Regions from separate parts of the Pelosinus sp. sgz500959 genome, predicted to be linked through region 1. Evidence: riboswitches for the same ligand, from Rfam matches in the RefSeq annotation. Region 1 holds a riboswitch; the other holds the start of a gene.
The links. A riboswitch is a leader RNA that binds a small molecule or an ion and turns the genes downstream of it on or off. The one in region 1 is predicted to bind cyclic di-GMP.

Region 2: it holds a riboswitch for cyclic di-GMP, as region 1 does, so the genes downstream of both, ACAN52_RS20555 (methyl-accepting chemotaxis protein) here and ACAN52_RS19780 (diguanylate cyclase) in region 1, are expected to answer to the same signal.

Annotation. Positions count from the first base shown of each region.
Region 1 covers NZ_JBGJZL010000018.1:17,390-25,023, forward strand. The annotation lists gene dcuS (DcuS/MalK family sensor histidine kinase) at 1-80, opposite strand, end outside; gene ACAN52_RS19770 (sodium:proton antiporter) at 503-1,780, shown strand; gene ACAN52_RS19775 (acyl-CoA thioesterase) at 1,870-2,337, shown strand; gene ACAN52_RS19780 (diguanylate cyclase) at 2,447-3,484, opposite strand; cyclic di-GMP riboswitch class I at 3,709-3,796, opposite strand; gene ACAN52_RS19785 (PAS domain S-box protein) at 3,939-5,252, opposite strand; gene ACAN52_RS19790 (efflux RND transporter permease subunit) at 5,605-7,634, opposite strand, start outside.
Region 2 covers NZ_JBGJZL010000021.1:12,180-19,813, forward strand. The annotation lists gene ACAN52_RS20550 (ATP-binding protein) at 1-1,479, shown strand, start outside; cyclic di-GMP riboswitch class I at 1,619-1,706, shown strand; gene ACAN52_RS20555 (methyl-accepting chemotaxis protein) at 2,004-3,845, shown strand; gene ACAN52_RS20560 (small, acid-soluble spore protein, alpha/beta type) at 4,069-4,245, opposite strand; gene ACAN52_RS20565 (aspartate dehydrogenase domain-containing protein) at 4,711-5,496, shown strand; gene ACAN52_RS20570 (MTH1187 family thiamine-binding protein) at 5,800-6,099, opposite strand; tRNA gene ACAN52_RS20575 (tRNA-Arg) at 6,480-6,556, shown strand; RNA gene ssrS (6S RNA) at 6,572-6,746, shown strand; tRNA gene ACAN52_RS20585 (tRNA-Ser) at 6,761-6,851, shown strand; RNA gene rnpB (RNase P RNA component class B) at 6,895-7,223, shown strand.

The DNA of each region.
Region 1 (7,634 bases):
AGCAGAGCCAAGGCAACAACAATACAAGCAAATACAGCAATTTTCGTCTGAAGACTAAATAAAGGCTGATCTTTTCTCAAACTACCATCATCCTTTCCCTATCTCACACCTAATCCGTTCTTTGGATATCGTAAAAAACGCAAAAAAACAAAGTGAAGCCTTGTTGACAGACTCCACCACAAAAATTTCTTTTGCCTTCTATAAAAATACAAAAGAAAATTTAACTCTATTCTTTTTTAATTATTATCTAAATTGTCATTATTTTTACTTTTATTTCTGTTGTTTAACTTCCATAAGGCTTCTTATAATTCCTGCTTTTAGTGTTTAGTTCTATAAAAAAATAATAATTTATTTAAATAGGAATATTTTTCCTAAAATACTGTATTTTTTTAAAAAAAGAAAGGTATTACGCAATTTTCTTCGAATTATTCGTAGAGTAAAGCATTAGCATTCACTGTACACGGTCTCTTTAACATAATTAAAATCATAGAGGAGAGTTATCATGTTATCAAATCAAGCTTGGATTGCCTTAAGTCTATTCATTTTAGCTTATGGGGTTATTGTCTCAGAAAAAATTCACCGAACGAAAATCGCTCTTATCGGTGCCATCTGTATACTACTATTTAGAGTCATGCCCCAAGAAGAAGCCATTCGTTTGATTGATTTTAACACCATTGGTCTCTTAATTGGAATGATGATCATTGTTGCCATTACGAGTAAAACGGGTCTCTTTCAATACATGGCAGTCAAAGCTGCTAAAGCCGTCGGAGGGGAGCCAGTTAAAATTTTGGTTGTTTTTTTCTGGTTAACTGCCCTCTGTTCTGCCCTTCTTGATAATGTAACAACAGTATTATTATTTACCAGCGTTACCTTCGCAATCAGTGATATTTTACAGCTTAATCCTATTCCTTTTCTAGTTGCAGAAATCATTGCATCCAATATTGGCGGAACTGCGACTTTGATCGGTGACCCTCCTAATATTATGATCGGAAGTGCAACAGGACTTGGATTTAATGATTTTATTATTAATTTGAGTATCCCTATTCTTACGATTACTATCGCAACTAATTTAATCCTGTATTGGCTGTACCGTAAGGATCTCAAAATTGCCGCTGAACAAAGACAACGAGTTATGACTTTGGATGAATCCTCATTTTTGATTGATTTACCTTTGATGAAAAAATGCATTGCAATTCTTTGCTTAACAATCCTTGGCTTCATGTTACACCAATTCCTTCACCTTGATTCTGCAACAGTTGCCATGTCAGGTGCCGCTCTGCTACTATTAATTGGTAAACTTGAACCTGAAGAAGTCTTTAAAGAAATCGAATGGAATACTATTTTCTTTTTCATTGGATTATTTGTTTTGGTAGGTGGTCTTGAAGTCACAGGAATTATTCATATGGTCGCACAATGGGCGATGGATGTAACTCACGGTAATGTGATCATGATGCATTTTTTAATACTTTGGCTATCAGCAATTGGTTCAGCCTTTGTCGATAATATTCCCTTTGTTGCTACTATGATTCCTTTGATCAAATCAATGGGCGAAATCGGCAAGATGGATGTAACCTCGCTCTGGTGGACTTTATCTCTTGGTGCATGTTTGGGTGGAAACGGAACTCTCATCGGTGCTTCAGCCAATGTAGTCGTTTCAAGCCTAGCTGCAGCCCATGGACGGCCCATTTCCTTTATGGGCTACATGAAAATTGCTTTTCCTCTGATGATCTTATCGATCATTATTTCCAATATTTATATTTACTTTGCTTATTTATTATAAAAATTACTTCTTAATTTTCATGGACAAAATAATAAATTTACTTATACAATAGATTACAATGTGAAAAATGATCTGAAAGGTGGTTCTTTATGAAAAAAACTGTAGCACATTCAGAAGTACATATTTCCAAACTCATTAGTCCAAGTCCGAAATATCCAACAGGACGTGTACATGCAGGAGAAATTATGCAGCTTATGTATGATACTGCACGACAAGTTGCAACTAAACATGCTGGTACAAATGTGACAGCAATCCGTGTTGATGAGATGCTTTTTCTTCATCCCTTGCGTGTGGGAACTGTTCTTACTTGCCACGCCTATCTAACATTTACTGGTAAAACATCTATGGATATTGAGGTCAATCTTTATGTAGAAGGTTTAGAGCCCTCAAAAGCGGCTCTTACATCTTACTTTACCATGGTTGCCTTAGACGAACATCACCAACCAACTACAGTACCAGGATTAAAATTAACGACTGACTCCGAAAGAATTAAATTTGAACAAGGAAAACAACGCTATGCGTTACACCACACCGTTGCAAAAAACATTCTTCTATGACTCTGATCCGAGACGTTTTGTAAAAATATGAAAAAATATAGTTGTTAAAAGAGAAATTGCCCTTACTATTGACGCAAGGGCAATTTTTTTATTGATTCTTAGAAAAATTTCAGAAGAGATTATTCTCTACAGTCCAAGGGGTAACCCTATTTCTCCCTGCTATTTTACTTTGATACATAGCTTTATCTGCTTTTTTTAATAAATCGAATATCATATCACCATCTTCAGGGAAAGAAGAAACTCCTGCACTAAATGTAATTGTAGTTTCATGGTCTCCCTTTCCAATAAATGTTTTGTTTTCAATTATTCTTCTTAATTTATTAGCAAACTCTACTGCCTGTTTTTTATCTGTCTCTGGTGCAAGTATAACAAATTCCTCTCCGCCAAACCTACCAATAGAATCTGATTTTCTACAGAATTTTTTTAACACTTGTGCAAAATCAAATAAAAGTTTATCTCCAAGTAAATGTCCATGAGTATCATTAAAATGTTTAAAATTATCAATATCAATAAAAATAATACTCATTTCAGTCAAATGTCTTTTCGCTAAGGATAAATTTTTTTCAAATATAACATTTAAAGCATTCTTATTATAGATATGGGTAAGACAATCATGCATGGTTTGTTTTTGCAGTACATCAACTAATTTGAGAATTTTTATTGCTTCACAAACCTGTAAACCAAACATTTTGAGCAAAAATATTTCTTGAGTAGAAAATGGATCGACTTTTTTCCTTGCAACAGTGATACATCCTGTACTCATCTCTTTCCCTTTCAGTGGAACGCTGACAACAGATCGTATACCCTCTTCACGAAAAATTGCCCTGTTATTACAATCCATCACTCGAGTAATATCAGCATGTACAAAGGGTTTACTATCAGCTACCACATGACCAATAATTCCCTCACCAAGTTGGATCGAAGACTTGGATAGATAGATTTCAGAAAGTCCATACGCCCTAATAATTTTAAGTTTTCCACTTTCTATATCAAAATCTCTTATAGCAACAGCATCAGCATTTGTGATAAGAATCGTCGTTTGAATAATATAATCTAAAATATCATCCATCTCAATACCGTCGACTAACCGTTGTGAAATAAAAAACATTTTTTCTAAAGTTTCATCACTAGGTAGGACTGAAAACATCTCTACACCTCATACATTCTGATTTTAGCGACCAAAATTTTAATTATTTTCTTCTTCACCATTTTCTAAATTTTCCCTATTAATAATTTCAATTTCTTTGTAAAGCTCAAAAACATCGCAAATTAACTCATCTATTTCCATTTCATTGATATGATCTTCAGCTTCTTCTTGCTCGTTAATAAAAAATCCCCCTCAAAAAAAAAACTACCAGGCACATCAAATCATGATGCAACCTGGCAGTCATAGAATCATACTATCGTTAGACCCAAGGCTTTGCGTCCCTGCCTTTCGGAAGGTTTGCTTATAATTCAATTTTATAAGTATCAAAAATACTTCTTATTGGACTTTATTAAGTATAATTCAATATCCAACTATATTCTATTATCCCTGTAAGCTAATTTTTTAGCGAAAACATAAGAAATCTTTATCCTCAAACAAAATTTACCATTACTTTTTAATGTTTTTTTATAAATTGACTAATACTATATAATTTTAATGCCACTGCAAGAGCTAAACGTGTCTCGAATAAATCAATCGATACTCCTAAGATTTTTTCAATACGTTGTTTGCGAAAAATCACTGTTTTAGGATGGAGAAACATTTTTTCTGCTACTCTTTTCAAAGTTGAACTTTTTAAAATTTCATCCAAGGTAATTAGAAAATTTGTCCCCTTATCTTGATCATAACTGATGAGTTTACCAAGTTGTTCTCGTATAAATTCATCCGAACTTTCATTTCCTATACTTCGAACGAGAAGCTGTAGAATCCCCAAATCTTTATAATGATAGGTCCCTTCTAATTTCTTACCATGGCATTGGGCTGCAACGGTAGCACTCCATGCTTGCCAATAAGCTTTACGAAAACTATCAAAACCCCTTTGTACGCTACTAATTCCAACCATAACTTGTAACTGAGGATTATTTTTTTTGATTTTTTCTAGTAAAAAATCAGCAAAAAAAAGACTACGTTCTTCATTTTCTTCCTGCTTTTCAATATAATGATAGATAATCCCTATATTATTTTTACACTCCCAGACAACATACTCTTTACTCTCACTCAATATTTCTATTATAAAATTTTTTTCTTTTTCGTTATCAACGAAGCTTTCACTCACTAATAAACAACAAAATAATGGACGTGAAAGGTCAATGCCCAACTTTTTCATGGAACGGCTGACAATTTCATTGACCTGTATACTTCCTGTGATAATATCATTTAAAAAATCACTTCTACGTCTTAATTCATAGAGAAAATTTAATACATTCTCAGCCTGTTTACGATCAGTAATATCATGCAACGTACCTAAAGTACCTATTATGTTTTCCTCTTTATCCATCCTAGGTCGCATATAGATCTGTGCCCACCGCAATTCACCTTTTCTAGTGCAATAACGAATTTCATAACGACAATATTTTTTGTCTCCTCGTATGACAGCTAAGAACTGTTTTTGCTGAAAATCTCGATCATCTGAACTTATATAATTCAAAAAGTATTTTCCTAAACTTTCTTCGCGACTAAAACCTGTAAGTTTCGTCCAAGTAGGGGTTAAAAAAGTCCATAATCCATTTTTATCAGTCTGAAAGATAACACCTTTCATATTATCAATAATGGCCTTGTATTTTTTCTCTATATGTACAAGTTTACTTTCAAGATTATTGATATGTAGTACTAATTTGTTCTTAGACTCTCGACAATTACTTTTAATCTCTTCACTACATGTGATGCCACATTCAAAATCTTTACTAATTTGTTTTCCCCTATTATCCAAAAGGCATCTCTCCTTCTGAGTTGTTAGCGATACTGAATTAACTACTCTTACCAGAAATTATGAATTAATCTTATTTCTTCTTTTACTTAAAATACATACTCTTTCATTGCTTATGATATTATACTACTATCTGGTAAAATTCCATAGCTTTTGCCACTATGTCTTGATAAAAAATTAAGAAAAGACTTGGCTTGTGCCAAGTCTTCAGACGCAGGCAGAAGCCTTAGCCGTTCTTACTTGTAATCGAGAAAGTGTTATACTTTCTGATTACGTAAAGAAAGGCGAGGTAATCGCTACCTCGCCTTTCTTTAGTTTGTAATTAATAGTTTACTCTTTTTAAAATAATAATAATCTACAAAGTTTTTGTATGTTTCACGCGATAGTTCTTAATCATTCCCACTCCATTTTCAATTAGAACGAAAAGAACTGGGATTAAAAAGATTCCAAGAGTTGTCGCTGCTAGCATACCACCTACAACCGCTGTCCCCATGGAATTTCTCGCACCGGCACCAGCGCCAGTAGCAATAACCAGAGGCAAACATCCAATAATAAAGGCTAGTGACGTCATTATGATTGGACGCAAGCGTAATTTAGCCGCTTCAATGGCTGCCGAGACTGGATCCATTCCTCTATCTACCCTAACTTTCGCATATTCTACAATTAGAATAGCATTTTTAGCTGCTAATCCAATCAGCATAACCATACCAATTTGCATGTAAACATCATTTTGTAAATTACGTACATATTGGAACAAGAATGCACCGAATATCCCCGTCGGAACTGATAAGAGAACAGCAAATGGAATACCAAAACTCTCGTAAAGAGCTGCCAAACATAAGAATACAAATAACAAAGCAAAACCAAAGACAAAAGGAGCACGGCCTGCTGATATTTTTTCCTCACGACTCTGATCAGCCCACTCATAACTAAAATCAGTTGGCAAGGTTTGTGCTGCCACTTCTTCGAGGGCCGCTAAAGCTTGCCCTGAGCTATAGCCAGGTGCTTGGTTACCACCTACCTGAATGGCTCTATATCCATTATATCGTTTAATAACTGGCGGAGCCGTAATTGTTTGTGGTTTTAATAAAGTATTGAGTGGTATCATGGCTCCCGAAGAACTACGAACGAAGAAGAAACGTGTATCTTCTACATCATTACGAAATTTTTCATCCGCCTGCATGACGACTTTATAGGTTCTACCAAAACGGTTAAAATCATTGACCTGCACACCGCCAAGGAAAGTCTGTAAAGCAGTAAATACGTCTTTTACTGGAACACCTAACTGCTCTGCCTTCTCTCGGTCTACGTCAAAACGATAACCAGGAGTATCAATGCCAAAGGTAGAATAAATCATACCAATTTCTGGACGTTTACGAGCAGCAGCCATAAATTCCTTAGAAATTTTATCCATCTGTTCAATGGTATTGCCGCCTTTATCTTCGATCATTAAGGTAAAGCCACCTACGGTACCAATACCCGGTAATGAAGGAGCATTAAAGGAAACGACTCTGGCTTCTGGAACATGAGAACCATTCATCAGAACTTTCATAACTTGATCTTGAACACCAAGTCCAGGGGCCATACGTTCATCCCAAGAATCAAGTCTTGTGAAAATAATCGCTGAATTAGCTTTTGCTGCACCAGCTAAAATATCATAACCTTGTACGATAATCGCATCTGTTACCCCTGGCTGTTTACGTATATCGTCTGCAATTTTATTAGCTACATTCGCAGTACGATTCGCACTTGCCGCCTCTGGTAAGCTGATACTTGAAATAAAGTACCCTTGGTCCTCACTTGGCACAAAAGAAGATGGTACAAGTTGAAATAGTTTACCAGTGACAAGTAATAAAACTGCTAAAAATACAACACCTAGAGCAGACCGTTTAATAAACTTTGCCAAACCTTTACCGTATCGCTCTACCGTTGCCTCAAATAGATCATTAAATTTGTTAAAGAATGTTTCTAAGATACCTGAATGAGCATTTGGATCATGAGGCTTTAAGACCAATGCACAAAGAGCTGGCGTTAAGGACAAAGCCACAATAGCCGATAAAGCCATTGATACTGCAATTGTTAAGGCGAACTGTTTGTATAAAACACCTGTTGTTCCACCAAAAAAGGCTACAGGAATAAATACAGATGCTAGTACAAAGGCAATCGCAACAACTGGGCCAGATACTTCACTCATGGCCAACTTAGTTGCATCTTTCGGACTCATACCATTATAGCGCATGTGATGTTCTACTGCTTCAATTACAATAATCGCATCATCAACTACGAGTCCAATGGCCAAAACCATCGCGAAAAGAGTTAGGGTATTAATTGAGAACCCCATCACCATAAATGCACCAAAAGTTCCGATTAAGGAAACTGGAATAG
Region 2 (7,634 bases), on a different contig from region 1:
GCTCTGGCCTTATTTGAAAAACGTAAGCATTCCTATATTCTTGGTGCTTCACTATTTAACTTTCTCATTGTGGTCATTTGTGGTTTGCTGGTTAATCGGGCAGCAAAGCAACGATTGCTCAATACAAAACTAGAAATACTTGTCGGGGAGAGAACACAAGAGTTACAGGCTCTCAATAAGACATTGGAAGAGGAGATCATAGAACGGCAGGATATACAGGAGGAACTTAGCAAACTAAATTACGAACTGACGGATATAAATGCGGCGTTAGAAGAAGAAATTATGGAAAGGCAATCAGCCGAGAAATCACTTTTAAAAGCGAAAGAAGAAGCTGAACGTGCTACCGTTGCAAAAAGCAATTTCCTTGCGAATATGTCGCATGAGATCAGAACACCAATGAATGGAATTATTGGGATGACTGATATCACATTAATGACGGATTTACAAGAAAAACAACGGCAATATCTAACTATTGTAAAAACATCAACTATGGCGCTACTCCGCGTACTAAATGATATTCTGGACTATTCGAAAATTGAAGCAGGTAAAATTGAATTGGAAGAGGTGATATTTGACATTTGGGAAACAACGCATGAAGTTGTAGAGTTATTTAATATTGCAGCTGAGCAAAAGGGGTTATGTATTAAGTTAAATATGGGCAAGGGAATACCCCATAGGCTTATCGGTGATTGTGTTCGTTTACGACAAGTACTTTCCAACTTAGTCGGTAATGGCGTTAAATTTACATCACATGGTCAAATCGTAATCGATGTTGATATTGAGAAAAAATATAATAATAAAGTGAATTTAAAGTTTGTGGTCACTGATACTGGAATTGGAATTGCTGATGAAAAACTTAATAAATTATTTAAAAGATTCAGTCAAATCGATGATTCTCATACGAAACAATTTGGTGGAACGGGACTTGGACTTGCGATTTCTCAAAAACTAATTGAACTTATGAATGGAGAAATAGGGGTAAAAAGTAAGGAGGGAGTAGGAAGTAGTTTCTTTTTTACAGCCGAATTTGGAATGGATGATGAATTTGAAGTGGGTAAGCAAGCTGTTGTCCGGCGCGAACTTATTCAGTCTAAAAATTTAAAACCTAAAATGGTATTACTTGCTGAAGATGATGGAGTAAGTAGAAATGTGGTAACGATACTATTAGAAAAAAATGATTTTAATGTTATTGTAGTGGAAAATGGTAAGGAAGCGATAGAGGTATTTGAAAAAGAGGATATTGATATCATTTTAATGGATATCAATATGCCGTATTTGGATGGTTATTCTGCAACAGCTATAATTAGAGAAAAGGAGAACGCGATGAAACTTTTTCATACGCCAATTATAGCAATGACGGCGTATGCATTAAAAGGGGATCGGGAAAAATGCCTGGCAGCTGGCATGGATGATTATATTTCCAAACCGATTGATTTAGATAAGTTTATTGAATTAATTGATAAGTGGCTCGAGAAGTAGACAAAATTTAACTTGTGGATAAGAATAGTATGAATTTAGGATATCGTAGTTTAACATTTACAATATCCGTGGATTTGTATCGTCTTTCTCTTGATTGACTATATATGTAATATGGTGTAATATAATGTAATAAAAAAATAACATATTTGGGCAAACCTGTCGAAAGTCAGGGACGCAAAGCCATGGGTCTAAGGGATTTAAAAATCTATGATTGCCAGGTTGCTTCCAATTTTTAATTGCAAGTAGCATTTTCGGTATGAGATGCTACTTTTTTTTATTTATAATGAGGGTATAATTTGTTTTTAACAAAGGAGATTTTTTACAATATGAAATGGATTACTAGCTTAAAGACAATTACTAAGATAGATAGGAGTAGTATTCAGTTTCAACTAGTAGTTGGGATTGCGGTTAGTTTGGTCGTCAGCGCCTTTTTTATTTCTGGATTTGCAGTATATACTACCCAATCTTATTTACAGAAAGATGCTTGCGAGAACGTGGATGAGCGTTACCGTGGTATGATAGAAATGTTTGATATTTATAAGGCCAATGCCCTCGGGCATGCTAGTGCTCTTTCGAGGAATCAGCAGATCATCGACGCTGCCAAACGGCGTGATGCTCAGGCGCTGTTTGCCATGACCACGCCGCTGATGCGGGAAAGCAAACTAGATTACATGCTCATCACCGATCCTAGAGGTTTTGTCATAATGCGGACTCACGAACCGGGGAAAATCCCCAAGGCCGATGATAACATCGCCAATCAGGTCAATGTATCCCAGGCTATCTCCGGAAAATCCTTTGTAGGCATTGAGGAAGGGAAAGTAGTCAAGCTTTCGGTGCGAGCAGGGGCACCGTTGTACGATGAAACAGGGGCTTTAGTCGGGGTTATTTCCACCGGCTATGTCATCAGTCAAAATGAGATTGTTGACCAAGCAAAAAAAATGTTTAGGGCTGAATTTACGTTGTTTTTAGAGAATGATAGAGTGGCAACGACGATTACAGGTGCGGACGGAAATCGGTTGAGTGGCACCCCCCTTGACAATTCGGCTATCATTCAGACCGTATTAAAAGAAGGAAAGGTATATGTCGGCACTAACGAAATCCAAGGAAAAAACTACACTTCTGCCTATGGACCGCTTGTGGGAGCCAATGGCAAAGTGATCGGCATGATCTTTAGTGGCATCCCCACGACTCTTATGGAAAAAGTCACCCAGACAATCATCGCCCAAATTATCGGGGTTTCAACCTTTGTGCTCATTATAGTCATTATTATTGCTACAATCTTTTTAGGGCGTCTATTAAAGCCGCTTCAATTGATATTAGGGAAAATAAGAGAAGTTGCAGAGGGGAATCTTGCTGTATCGTCGCTTGACATCCAGAGACGCGACGAGATCGGCAGATTAGCTGCGGGTTTTAATACTATGCTGGAAAATTTGCGACAACTAATCCGCAGTGTAGTCGATTCTTGCGCGCAAGTCGCTGCGTCGTCGGAAGAACTTACCGCTAGTGCGGAAGAATCAGCCCAGGCAGCAAATCAGGTTGCCGTGTCCATTAACAATGTGGCACATGGTGCAGAAGAACAATTAAGAGTCGCTGAAGACACATCTTCCGTGGTGCAGCAAATAGCGACTAATATTCAGCAAGCTGCTGTTAATGCCAATCAAGTATCTGAGCAATCAGCTCAGGCCGCTAATAAGGCAAAGATAGGTAATCTCTCGATCAATAAAGCGATAAATCAGATGTCTCAAATCGAGCAAACTGTTACTGCTTCGGCACAGGTAGTAACAGGATTAGGGGAAAGATCGAAGGAAATTGGTCAAATTGTAGATACTATTTCCGGTATTGCTGGTCAAACTAATTTATTGGCCTTAAATGCTGCCATCGAAGCTGCTCGAGCAGGTGAGCAAGGGCGTGGTTTTGCTGTAGTTGCAGAAGAAGTCCGCAAGCTTGCGGAGCAATCCCAAAATGCAGCCAAACAAATTGCCGCATTAATTAACGAAATTCAAGGTGATACTGAAAGAGCAGTAGTAGCCATGAACGATGGTACTCGTGAAGTTAAGCTCGGAGCTGAAGTCGTTAATGCGTCCGGAAAAGCATTCCAAGAAATCGCGGATGTCGTAACAAAAGTATCTGGTCAAACCGAAGAAATATCTGTCGCCATAGAGCAGATGGCTATTGGCAGTCAGAAGATTGTCGATTCAGTGAAACAAATTGATAATCTAAGCAAAAAGGCATCTGGAGAAGCACAGACAGTATCCGCTGCAACGGAAGAGCAATCAGCATCAATGGAGGAAATCGCCTCATCCAGCCAAGTACTAGCTCATTTAGCAATGGATCTGAACAGAGCTGTTAGTAAATTTAAAATTTAATTTCCGCAAATTGTTTTTTCAGCAGTTTTAAGGCTCTCAAACCTTTGAAATAAGCCTGAAATAGAGGTACCGAACAAATACGCGAAAATCAAACAGATTCATATTTTTTAACAAAGAAAAAGACCGAAACTCCTAAAAGCCTCGGTCTTTTTCTTTATGTTTAAACTCTGCAAGTCACTACAATATATAATCAAATAATAGCGACTTACGCGAGATGTTATTACTACTTCTTGTCTTTTTTAGCGTTGACACCCTTCATATGACCACCAATAGCACCCATTTGACTAGCCGTTAGGTTTTGATTTTCCCCTTCACCTTTTAAAGGGATGCCAAGCTCTTTTGCAACTTCAAATTTATTAGTGGAAGCATCAAACTCTTCTTCTTTCTTTTTCATTGACATTTAATATCACCTCCTCTATTAATATTTTAACCCATAAAGCTTAAACAATGCATAGAAATGTTGATATTTCATCAACACAATGGCCGAATGGGGAATGGAAAACTGATATGATATTATATCGTCAATAGCAGGCAAAACTTTATATCAATAGGTAAGGTTTCAATCCTTTCTTCTGCATCATATCCATAAGCATTCGCTAACTGAGTGGATACTTTAGATAGCAGCGAACACATAAAATTATAATCTCGAAGTCGAAATGTTTCCATTTAAATAAATTTTGTGAATTTTTTACCTATATTTTCAAGTTTGTGGTAAGATTATAGAATCGATTTGTTTTTTGCACTAGCCCCCCCTTGACACTCACAAAACCGATTGATGCCTAGGAAATCCAAGCAATGATCAATGAATATTTAGCTAAAACGTATTTTTAAGAAGGCATAAAATAAACTTGAAAAGAGGTATACCATGGGGAATTTTAAACTAGCACTTATCGGCTGCGGTTATCTTAATGAAATCGTAGCTAATGCATTGAAGGACGGCTATCTGCCGGAATATCAACTCGTTGCTGTGCTGGGAAGAGACTATGGTCGTGCGCAAGCATTCGCTGAACGCCACGGCTGCAAGGCCTGTGCCGATATTGATGAACTTATGGCGATGAAGCCGGATTTTACGGCTGAAGCTGCATCAGTAAAAAGCGTACAGGACTACAGCGAAACAATATTGAAAGGCGGTTCAAATTTCGTTGTGCTGTCAATTGGCGCCTTTGCCGACCGTGAATTTTATGAACGAATAAAAAATACCGCCGCTCAGAACAAGCGCCGCGTATACATCGCGAGCGGTGCCGTAGGTGGGTTTGATGTTCTGCGTACAGCCGCGCTGATGAGCTCGATTACAGCTTTTATCGGCTCACAGAAAGCGCCGGATTCGCTCAAAAATACACCACTTTTCACTGATGAACTAATGGACATTACAGCACCGCAGCAGGTATTCTGCGGCACGACCAAGGAAGCAATAGCCATTCTGCCAACCAAGGTAAATGTGGCAATAGCTACCGCCCTTGCCAGCGCCGGTCCAGAAAATACAACCATGAATATCAAAGCCGTGCCGGGCTTCAAAGGCGATGAATACAAGATTAAAATACAAGGTGAAGAAGTACGCATCGAACTCAATATCTATTCTCGTACTAGCGCAATTGCCGCCTGGAGCATAATAGAAGTTTTGCAAAATGCCGTAGCGTCGATTGTATTTTAGGAGGTATCATGCAATGTTTAAAAAATTAGTTGAGATAGAACCAGTGAACTTAACTCCATCAGCCTAGCAGAAACTCCACAATTGGGAAAAAATAGGGGTGTCGCACCTTCACATGAAAATCTATACTTTTACACGAAATACGAAGAGATTGGTGTAAGGGTATGGTAGTGTGAGGAAAGGGGCAGTAGCTAGTGCTGATAAAGAAAAAAAGAGCAATTGACTGCTGGCTTTTAAAAAGGCATAAAATATCCCTTTAATAAGGATCTTTTATGCCACGGTTAACAATACGCTAAAGTATCGTTATTATAGTTTTTCCATAACTGCCTGTACTTTGCCATCCATAGTTAACTCTTTATCGCGGCGTTCATCAATTCTAATCGTTGTTCCCACACGGAGCGCCCCAGATTGGAAAGGAATTTCATGCATCTGACGTACTACCTCAAAAATACGGTCAAGTTCTCCTTCAATAATGGTAGACATTGGAGTCAACTGGTACTTTAGATCTTGAGCCTGTACCAATACCTTATGACATTCTGCCACATATTTGCTTACACTGGCTGATCCTGTTCCTAGTGGCACAATTACTACTTCTACAATAGCCATATAATTAACTCTCCTTTCCTCTGTTGCAACGGTGCGCAAAGAAGTATTTAGCAGTCAATTGTTATATTCAACGAAACAATTGGCTAGTATAAGGCTATTTTAACATTGTATTAGCATCGTTTCCAGTTTAAATAGCGTTTAATCCTGTGACATCGGTATTTTAGATATAGATTGTACCATTCATCGTAGGATTGCTCAGACTTCGGTTTGAGCGTTTTTTTCTACAAGAGATGAACAATAATCTTCATGGCGAAAAAATTTTATTGATATTTGAGCCAAATTTTCTTTTACTTAAAGTCCTTATCTTCCGAATCTAGTTGACATAATGTTTTATAAATGATATTATATCTATCCGACGTCAAATAAATTATGTAGTAATTGACTCCGTAGCCCAGCTGGATAGAGCGTTTGACTACGAATCAAAAGGCCGCAGGTTCGAATCCTGCCGGGGTCACCATGATTTTCTTACAAAAATTGCCTGAAATGAAATGTTATTTTAGATATGTCCAACCTACTTTTATATATTGGGAATTCAATGGTATGCAGCTGTCGAGCCATTTTAGGGTGGAGGGCAAAAACATATCTAAGAATACCCACCTGCTTAGTGCAGGTTTGGACATACTAAGAGACGGCATTTTGGGTCTTTAAAAACTTATGTTATGGAGCGGTACTCAAGTGGCTGAAGAGGACGGTTTGCTAAATCGTTAGAGGTCGTAAGGCCTGCGTGGGTTCAAATCCCACTCGCTCCGCCATATTTTGCTCTACAAGGTTATCAGTAAAAATTTAAGCATCTTTAGAAACGGGAAATTGCGGTACTGCTTTATGTAGTATTGAGGAAAGTCCAGACTGCCACGACCTGTGATGGTCGTAATGTTCGTGCCCATCGCAAGATGGGGCAGAGTTAAACTCTGACGACGATGAAATCGACTCATGCAGCCGAGAGTAGTCATAAAGTGCATAGAGAATGAGTAGGTTGGCGACAACCTAGTGAAAAGTAGTAAACTCCACGAGGCAGAAACCCGAATTTAGGTAGGGGAGCTTCCTTTAGGGAAATGAACCAAAAGGAAGAACGTGAGTTTTGCGTTAGATAAATGATTTCCTAAAACAAAAACTGGCTTACGGTTTCTAAAGAAGGCTGTTTTGAATATTTTACGCTGATGTACTTAATTGGTAGTTCAGCTGACTTGTAATCAGCAGGTTGGAGGTTCGAGCCTTTCTACCCCTGCCACAAGGATTTTTGACCCACGGAGAATTATCTCCGTGGGTTTTTGCGTATTATATATTTTCATCAAGAGAGAATTACCTATCATCAGCCACAAGATATTTTACGCGATCCTTATGTGTTTGAATTCTTGGCATTGCCAGAAGACAAACCTGTACTGGAAAAGGATTTAGGAAAAGCGCTCATCATACAAATAGAACATTTTTATTAGAACTTGACAGAGGTTTTATGTTCGTAGGCTCACAGCGAATAATCACTCTTGGCAATATACACTTTCCCTTCTCGGATCTAAACAATGTCCAAATCGCAGATC